3 regions of the Yersinia massiliensis genome follow, and region 3 is predicted to be linked to each of the others. Evidence: predicted binding sites of a transcription regulator. Region 3 holds the regulator's gene; each other region holds the start of a gene.

Region 1 (3,273 bases), 1.0 Mb from region 3:
GGTCATATTCGATGTGCGTAGAGGTGGTGCCGATCAATGAAATGGTGTCCCCGGGGACCAGAATGTCAGCATCCGCCGGTTTACGGCAGCGGTTGATCACCATGTTATTGATGCGATGGCCGAGGATCAGCAGTGCGCCTTTGGCAGGGAACATGCGAATACGAAGATCGGCATATTCGGCAATGTGCTGCCCCCAGATCCCTGCCGCATTGACCACAATTTGCGCATGGATTTCATATTGACGGTTGTTTTTATGATCGAAAACGCGCACACCGCTCACACGATCGCCTTGGCGTAATAGCCCGATAACCTCGTGATAAGTCAATACCTTCGCGCCGTGCTCACGGGCATCCAGCATATTGGCGGCGGTTAAGCGGAAGGGATCCACGGTGCCATCAGGTACACGAACCGCGGCAATGAGCGCAGGGTTAGCGGCGGGTTCCAGACGTAATGCCTGCTTGGGATCGATGGCTTCAGCCTCGATCCCCGCCTCCTGACAGCGAGCTATAAATTGCTGCTGATAGTCCAGTGAATCTTCCGGCAGTGTGATAAACAGGCCGTCGGTTTGCTCGATACAGTGGCGCGCTATACGTTTTAGTATTCGGTTTTCTTCAATACATTCACGAGCGGACTCACCATCAGTCACCGCATAGCGAGCACCACTGTGCAGTAAGCCATGGTTACGTCCCGTCGCGCCGGTGGCAATGTCATGCCGCTCTAACAACGTGCACGCCAAACCACGACGCGCACAATCTCGAGCAATCCCTGCGCCGGTCGCGCCCCCACCGATGATGATGACATCCGTTTCTGTGTAAGGAGAACTGTTCGTCATGAAAGACCCCACTTTATCAGACAGCCGTCTGGCGGCTCATTATGTGTCTATTGAGCCACAGTCTTTATGGTTATTGTTTGATAAGGAACAAAAACGAACCAAAAACGAAAGTAACATGGTGTTTTAAAACCATGATTGTGATCAAAGTCACAGGTAATTTCTGATTACTGGTTTCAAAATGTTAACCAATCGCTCAAAATTGCCCCCGCTTTCATATAACTGTAACAAATGCGCCATCACTCACAGATAACTTGCGTGAATTTATCTAGCATGGCGTTCGTTATAGAACATAAACGAGAGCACGTTAGCCGTTTAACCGCCGGTTGCAGAGCCACCGGGGTAAAAAACTACAAAAAAAGCCATCGGAGGCACTCATGTTGAGTATTTTTAAGCCCGCGCCACATGTGGCAAGGCTTCCCGCAGACCAGGTCGACCCCACTTACCGCCGCTTACGCTGGCAAATATTCATGGGCATTTTCTTCGGTTATGCCGCCTATTACCTCGTGCGTAAAAACTTTACCTTGGCGATGCCGTATCTGATCGAACAAGGATTCTCTCGTGGAGATCTGGGTTTCGCTTTATCCGGTATTTCCATTGCTTACGGTTTCTCAAAATTCATCATGGGTTCGGTTTCTGACCGTTCCAACCCGCGGGTGTTCCTGTCTGCCGGTTTGATTCTGTCCGCAGCCGTGATGCTGTTCATGGGCTTTGTGCCTTGGGCAACGTCCAGCATTGCCATCATGTTTGTGCTGCTGTTCTTGTGTGGCTGGTTCCAAGGAATGGGTTGGCCGCCATGTGGCCGTACCATGGTTCACTGGTGGTCGAAGAAAGAACGTGGCGGGATAGTGTCTATCTGGAACTGCGCCCATAACGTCGGTGGGGGCTTACCGCCTTTGCTGTTCCTGTTAGGGATGGCATGGTTTAACGACTGGAAAGCAGCACTTTATATGCCTGCTTTCGCGGCTATCTTGGTCGCACTTATCGTATTGGGTCTGATGCGCGATACTCCTCAATCTGTGGGTCTGCCGCCGATTGAAGAGTACAAAAATGACTATCCAGACGATTACACTGAAAAAGCAGAAGAAGAACTGACTGCAAAACAGATCTTCATGCAATACGTGTTCCCTAACAAACTGCTGTGGTATATCGCCATTGCGAACGTTTTCGTTTATTTACTGCGTTACGGCATTCTTGACTGGTCACCGACCTACCTGAAAGAAGTGAAGCACTTCGCGCTGGATAAATCATCATGGGCCTATTTCCTGTATGAATACGCGGGTATTCCAGGAACGCTGCTGTGCGGTTGGATGTCTGACAAGGTGTTTAAAGGCAACCGTGGCGCAACAGGTGTGTTCTTTATGACACTGGTGACTATCGCGACCATCATTTACTGGCTGAACCCAGTCGGTAATCCAGGTATCGATATGGCTTGTATGATCACCATCGGCTTCCTGATCTATGGTCCGGTGATGCTGATTGGCTTGCATGCCCTTGAATTAGCACCGAAGAAAGCAGCAGGGACGGCAGCCGGCTTTACCGGTCTGTTTGGTTACCTTGGTGGCTCGGTCGCAGCGAGTGCTATCGTGGGTTATACCGTTGACTACTTCGGTTGGGACGGCGGCTTTATGGTCATGATCGGCGGTAGCATCATGGCCGTGTTGCTACTGATCATCGTGATGCTTAGCGAGAAAAAACACCACGAAGAAATGGCGAGAAAGCAGGACTTATAATTTTTAGATAAACCCAGCGTCATTGGTGTTGCAGTGCTTGGCTGTGGCAGCAATGACAAGGGGTTAAGTTGTACACAGGCTGTGCCGTTATTTATGGATTAGATAGCGACATAGCCTTTTTTACACCCCAGAACCTACACCCAATAGATTTCAAGATGCCGCTTACACCGTTGCAGCTTGAGAAATGGAGGGATAAATGGAGCACTATCAATGCAAACCCAAATCAAAACACTGGTAGCGAGTATCATTCTGGCATCCTCTGTCGCTGGCATGGCGCAAGCTGCAGAATCAGCAGCCGCTGATAAACCTGTACTGACCAAACCTTCTGCAAACAAAGTCGTTATCGCGCATCGCGGTGCCAGTGGCTATTTACCTGAGCACTCGCTGCCCGCCAAAGCCATGGCTTACGCGCAAGGCGCTGATTATTTGGAGCAAGATTTGGTCATGACCAAAGATAATGAGTTAGTGGTTCTACACGACCATTATCTGGATCGAGTGACGGATGTCGCCGATCGCTTCCCTGATCGCGCACGTCAAGATGGCCGCTATTACGCCATTGATTTTACGCTGCCCGAAATTAAGTCACTGAAATTTACCGAAGGCTTCGATATTGATAAAAACGGTAAAAAAGTGCAGAGCTATCCGGGCCGCTTCCCGATGGGCAAATCTGACTTCCGTGTGCATACCTTCCAGGAAGAGATTGAATTTGTT
Region 2 (3,273 bases), 1.3 Mb from region 3:
GCAGCTGAAAGTCAGGATTTGCACGGTGGTACTGGGATTGCACATACCCGCTGGGCGACTCATGGTGAGCCATCAGAGGCGAATGCGCACCCTCATGTTTCTGACTATATCTCCGTTGTTCACAACGGCATTATTGAAAACCACGAACCTTTACGTGAGTTATTGATTGGTCGTGGTTACCGTTTCAGCTCTGAAACTGACACTGAAGTTATTGCTCACCTCGTGCATTGGGAGCTACAACAAGGTGGTTCATTGCTGGAAGTGGTTAAGCGTGTGATCCCGCAATTGCGTGGTGCTTATGGCACTGTGGTAATGGATAGCCGTGATCCAAGTCGTTTAGTGGCTGCTCGTTCAGGCAGCCCATTGGTTATTGGTTGTGGCGTGGGTGAAAACTTTATTGCCTCAGACCAATTGGCTCTGCTGCCAGTGACCCGTCGCTTTATCTTCCTTGAAGAAGGCGATGTGGTTGAAGTCACTCGTCGTAGCATTGAAATTTTTGATAAGCAGGGTAACGCCATCGAGCGCCCTGAAATTGAATCTCAAGTGCAATACGATGCTGGCGATAAAGGTGTTTACCGTCATTACATGCAGAAAGAGATTTATGAGCAGCCAATGGCGATTAAAAACACGCTGGAAGGCCGCTTAAATCATGGCGCGATTGATTTGTCTGAGCTTGGCCCAAAAGCCGACGCTTTGCTGGCTAATGTGCAGCACATTCAAATCATTGCCTGTGGGACGTCTTACAACTCAGGCATGGTTTCCCGCTACTGGTTTGAATCTTTAGCTGGTGTGCCTTGTGATGTGGAAATTGCGTCTGAATTCCGTTACCGCAAATCTGCTGTGCGCCCTAACAGCTTGCTGATTACTTTATCTCAATCGGGTGAAACTGCGGATACTTTGGCTGCGCTACGTTTATCCAAAGAATTGGGGTATTTAGGTTCGCTGGCGATTTGTAACGTAGCTGGTTCCTCATTGGTACGTGAGTCAGATTTAGCGTTAATGACTAAAGCCGGTACTGAAATTGGCGTGGCGTCCACCAAAGCGTTCACCACTCAGTTGACCGTTTTACTGATGCTGGTGGGGCGTATTGGTAAGCTGAAAGGCGCTGATGACAGCCTAGAACATGAAATCGTTCATGCGTTACAGGCATTACCTGCACGTATAGAGCAGATGCTGTCTTTGGATAAAACCATTGAAGCATTGGCTGAAGGTTTCTCTGATAAGCACAATGCATTGTTCCTTGGCCGTGGCGATCAATACCCGATTGCAATGGAAGGGGCGCTGAAGCTGAAAGAAATCTCTTATATTCATGCGGAAGCTTACGCTGCTGGTGAACTGAAGCATGGTCCGTTGGCACTGATTGATGCTGATATGCCGGTCATCGTCGTTGCGCCAAACAATGAATTGTTAGAAAAACTGAAATCTAACATTGAGGAAGTACGCGCTCGTGGTGGCTTACTGTATGTGTTTGCCGATCAAGATGCTGGTTTTGCCGACAGTGAAGGCATGAAAATCATTCAGTTGCCGCATGTTGAAGAGATCATTGCCCCTATCTTCTACACCGTACCACTACAGTTATTGTCTTATCACGTCGCCTTGATTAAAGGCACTGACGTCGATCAGCCACGTAACTTGGCAAAATCCGTCACGGTTGAATAATCTGAAACTGAACCCGCATCAATCTCACTAAGCCGGCAAATGCCGGCTTTTTTCTTAATTGCTTCGTAGTGAACTGTCATTTTTGGCTTAAAAATAAACAATGAATACGGCGTGATTGAGGCGATAAATGAAAGTTTTTGCGAATAAAAAGAGAAAAAAAACGGCCTAAATTCGTATCAATTACATGATAAATAAACACTTTATTTATCGTTTAATGCACTGTCATATAACTGTAATATTGCGTACATTTTTCTGTCATTAAACTGTCCTATTTTCCCTCCTGCACCATACTTAATCTGATGAAAACAATTTATACACTTTGTACTTTAAGCATCAGGGTTGTTAGCTACGTTCACTCACCCGAATCACTTACACCAGTAAGCACATCGGGATTCGTTCGCTGCCTGCCTGCTGCTCCAAGTTCTTCGGTATAGAGTTAATTCTAATATCCCATTAGGAGGGATTATGAAACTGATGCGTACCACCGTAGCCAGCATTGTGGCAGCGACTTTATCTATGACAACCGTGTCCGCGTTCGCTGCTGCAAGCCTGACAGGTGCAGGTGCGACATTCCCCGCGCCGGTGTATGCCAAGTGGGCAGATTCTTATCAGAAAGAAACAGGTAACAAAGTTAACTATCAGGGGATCGGTTCTTCAGGTGGCGTAAAACAAATTATCGCCAACACTGTTGACTTCGGTGCCTCTGATGCGCCATTAGCAGACGAAAAACTGGCTGCTGACGGTTTGTTCCAATTCCCAACGGTGATTGGCGGCGTTGTCTTAGCCGTTAATATCCCCGGCATTAAATCTGGTGAACTGACGTTAGACGGTAAAACACTGGGTGATATTTATCTGGGCAATGTTAAAAAGTGGAATGATCCTGCGATTGTTAAACTGAATCCTGGTGTTAATTTACCGGATCAAAATATCGCAGTGGTGCGTCGTGCTGATGGTTCTGGCACTTCATTCGTTTTCACCAGCTATCTGGCGAAAGTGAACGCAGAATGGAAAGAAAAGATCGGTGCTGGTTCAACAGTTAACTGGCCAACAGGTTTGGGCGGCAAAGGTAACGACGGCATCGCCGCATTCGTTCAACGTCTGCCGGGTTCCATTGGTTATGTAGAATACGCTTACGCCAAACAGAATAATCTGGCTTACACCAAACTGGTTTCTGCTGATGGCAAACCGGTTAGCCCAACTGAGCAGAGCTTTAGTGCTGCGGCTAAAGGTGTAGACTGGAGCAAAACATTCGCTCAAGATTTAACCAATCAAAAAGGTGATGATGTATGGCCAATTACATCAACAACCTTCATTTTGGTGCACAAAGAGCAGAAAGATGCAGCTAAAGGCACAGAAGTGTTGAAGTTCTTTGATTGGGCATACAAAAACGGCGCTCAACAAGCCAACGCACTGGATTATGCAACATTACCTGCAGAGGTTGTTGAGCAAATCCGCGCTGCTTGGAAAACTCAAGTTAAAGACAGTAGCGGTAAGCCACTGTTTTGATTTAAGACCATAGCCTTAAAGCTTTTGCTCCAATAAGTGATTTATAAAAAAATTGGTTGAGTAAATTACTCCCTCCCCTTGTTGGGGAGGGAAATAACACCCGGATGA
Region 3 (3,273 bases):
ATACGCCTTTGGATATCAGTAAGATAGTCTTGAGTGGCAACTTCGATATCAAGCCATACGGGTAAGCCTTGATGGTCAGCAAATTGAGTTAATTGCTGTTCTATTTGCTGCAAATCCCCTTTGATAAGCCGCATGGGTTGAAACTGCGGGATGATGAGTGGGGTGACTGATGTCAATGTTTGTTGGGTAAATTCAACCAGATAGACACTCTTCTCTTTACCCAGCTCATCAAAACTTAGCGCGATGGGGGATCCGCTATAGCGAATATACTCGGTTTTTGCGACCTGTTGAGCACGATGAATATGGCCTAATGCAATGTAATCTGCCGGTGGAAACGCCTGCGCAGGAAAGGCATCCAGTGTACCAATATAGATTTCACGAACAGAGTCCGAGGTTGTCACTCCCACAGTGGTGAGATGCCCAGTGGCAATAATCGGTATCGCTAGGTTCAATTTGCTACGCAGCTCAACGGCTTGCTGATATAACGCCAAATAGTGGCCTGCAATGGCTTCTTGCAAGGCCAGCTGTTTTTGCCCACTAGATTCGCCTGCTTGGCTGGTGACTAAGTCACGCGGGCGTAAGAAGGGGACAGCACACAGTAGGGCGGCAGGCTCTTGCTGGCGGTTTTTCAATGTAATAACTTGCTGTTCGAGGTTGCTATTAGCAGAAGAGATCACTGTTGTATTGAGATAGGAAAGTAAACCCCGAGACTCATTGAGGGTCGATACTGAATCATGATTGCCCCCGAGCACAACCAACTGACAGCCAGTGACTTGGATATCCACCACAAAACGGTTATAGAGCTCTCGTGCATAGCTTGGTGGTGAGCCAGTATCGAAAATATCACCCGCAACAATCAGCGCATCTACCTGATTTTCTTCGATCTGCTTAATGAGCCAGTGCAGGAACGCCTGATGTTCAGCAGCTCGGCTTTTGGTGAAGAAATGCTGGCCTAAATGCCAATCAGAGGTATGGATAATGCGCATAAATCTCCCGCACGGCAGGTTATCAGTCACAGAGAATGGCGCTGATTATAAACGCTGGCAGCGCGTTGTCGCGGCTAAAACCGTACCATACGACAAATCTCCGAGACGTCTCGCAAAGTTGGCTGCTGCATTTTGCAATTACGATGAAATTTATCACTATGCTTATTGCTTGCAGAAGCGTGATGTTTTTCATAAAAATGTCACAAAACTGACGCATAATGGCTCCCGAAATCAAATAGTGACCACTAACTTACTGGCAGGGTTGATGATGGCAAGACGCATACTGGTGGTGGAAGATGAAGCGCCAATCCGTGAGATGGTGTGCTTTGTGTTGGAGCAGAATGGTTACCAACCGTTAGAAGCCGAAGATTATGACAGCGCAGTCACTCGTCTGTCGGAGCCTTTCCCTGATTTAGTGTTGTTGGACTGGATGTTACCTGGCGGTTCGGGTATTCAGTTTATCAAGCATATGAAACGTGAAGCACTCACCAGAGACATTCCGGTGATGATGCTCACTGCCCGTGGTGAAGAAGAAGATAGGGTACGTGGTTTAGAAGTCGGGGCTGATGATTACATTACTAAGCCTTTCTCGCCAAAAGAGCTGGTGGCACGTATCAAAGCTGTTATGCGCCGAATATCCCCCATGGCAGTTGAAGAAGTCATTGAAATGCAAGGTTTGAGTCTTGATCCTTCATCGCATCGCGTCATGGCCAATGAGCAAGCGCTCGATATGGGGCCTACTGAGTTCAAACTGTTACACTTCTTTATGACCCACCCTGAGCGTGTTTACAGCCGTGAACAGTTGCTTAATTATGTCTGGGGCACTAACGTTTATGTAGAAGATCGTACGGTTGACGTGCATATTCGTCGGCTACGCAAGGCGCTTGAAGTTGATGGTCATGACCGCATGGTACAAACTGTCCGGGGAACTGGATACCGTTTCTCAACGCGCTACTGAGTTTTCAGTGCCGGAGAATTCGTTGTGTTAGAACGCTTATCATGGAAAAGGCTGGCTTTAGAGCTGGCGCTTTTTTGTTTGCCAGCTTTATTGCTGGGTGCTTTTATCGGCTATCTTCCTTGGCTATTGCTGGTGTCAGTACTGGCGGCGCTGGTCTGGAATTTCTATAACCAACTCAAGTTATCTCATTGGCTGTGGTTAGACCGCAGTATGACTCCGCCTGCTGGCCGTTGGAGCTGGGAGCCGTTGTTTTACGGCTTGTACCAGATGCAACTGAGAAATCGTCGTCGGCGGCGTGAATTGGCATTACTCATTAAACGTTTTCGCAGTGGTGCCGAATCGTTACCCGATGCCGTGGTGATCACGACGGTCGATGGCAATATCTTCTGGTGTAACGGTTTGGCCCAGCAATTATTGGGGTTCCGCTGGCCCGAGGATAATGGTCAGCATATTCTCAATTTATTGCGTTACCCCGAATTCAGTCTATATCTGCAACAACAAACATTTACTCGCCCATTAACCCTGCAATTAAATAATGGCTACTACGTGGAGTTCCGCGTGATGCCTTATTCCGAAGGGCAACTCTTGATGGTCGCCCGCGATGTAACGCAAATGCGGCAGTTAGAAGGGGCGAGGCGTAATTTCTTTGCTAACGTCAGCCATGAGTTGCGCACACCTCTGACGGTATTGCAGGGCTATTTGGAAATGATGCATGACCAAGAGTTAGCGGGGCCATTACGGGATAAAGCTCTCGGGACGATGCAGGAACAGACGAAGCGCATGGATGGGCTAGTAAAACAGCTGCTAACGTTATCACGTATTGAAGCGGCCCCGAATGTGGATATGAATGAGCGTGTGGATATTCCGTTGATGCTCAGAGTATTGCAGCAAGAAGTGCAGGCGTTGAGTAACGGACGTCATGAAATTACTTTCCGAGTAAACGATCAATTAAAAGTCTTTGGTAACGAAGATCAACTGCGCAGTGCGGTGTCGAACTTGGTGTATAACGCGGTGAATCACACACCTGAAGGGACCAAAATAGAGGTGTGTTGGCAGCAAACGCCGCAAGGCGCACAATTCCAGGTTAGCGATAATGGGCCGGGGATAGGTCCGGAGCATGTGCCACGGCTGACAGAGCGTTTTTATCGGGTAGATAAGGCTCGATCACGGCAAACAGGGGGGAGTGGATTGGGACTGGCCATTGTGAAGCATGCGCTGAGTCATCACGATGCACGTTTAGATGTCATGAGTGAAATTGGGCTCGGCACACGATTTATTTTTACCTTGCCGAACCGGTTGATTGTTCCTGCCGTTTTAGCTGAGAATGCA

What was found. Region 3 encodes PhoB, which activates phosphate uptake and scavenging genes when phosphate is short. Its sites were predicted from a motif close to CTGTCATAAAACTGNCNNAT; they were not measured.
Positions count from the first base shown of each region.
Region 1: the regulator PhoB is predicted to act here: its motif matches at 1,041-1,060, upstream of glpT (glycerol-3-phosphate transporter).
Region 2: the regulator PhoB is predicted to act here: its motif matches at 1,912-1,931, upstream of pstS (phosphate ABC transporter substrate-binding protein PstS).

Region 1 is NZ_CP028487.1:4,677,509-4,680,781, forward strand. Features, by position in the region: gene glpA (anaerobic glycerol-3-phosphate dehydrogenase subunit A) at 1-832, opposite strand, end outside; gene DA391_RS24625 (hypothetical protein) at 831-959, shown strand; gene glpT (glycerol-3-phosphate transporter) at 1,207-2,562, shown strand; gene glpQ (glycerophosphodiester phosphodiesterase) at 2,773-3,273, shown strand, end outside.
Region 2 is NZ_CP028487.1:4,957,488-4,960,760, forward strand. Features, by position in the region: gene glmS (glutamine--fructose-6-phosphate transaminase (isomerizing)) at 1-1,659, shown strand, start outside; gene pstS (phosphate ABC transporter substrate-binding protein PstS) at 2,125-3,165, shown strand.
Region 3 is NZ_CP028487.1:3,662,448-3,665,720, reverse strand. Features, by position in the region: gene sbcD (exonuclease subunit SbcD) at 1-986, opposite strand, end outside; gene phoB (phosphate response regulator transcription factor PhoB) at 1,255-1,944, shown strand; gene phoR (phosphate regulon sensor histidine kinase PhoR) at 1,969-3,273, shown strand, end outside.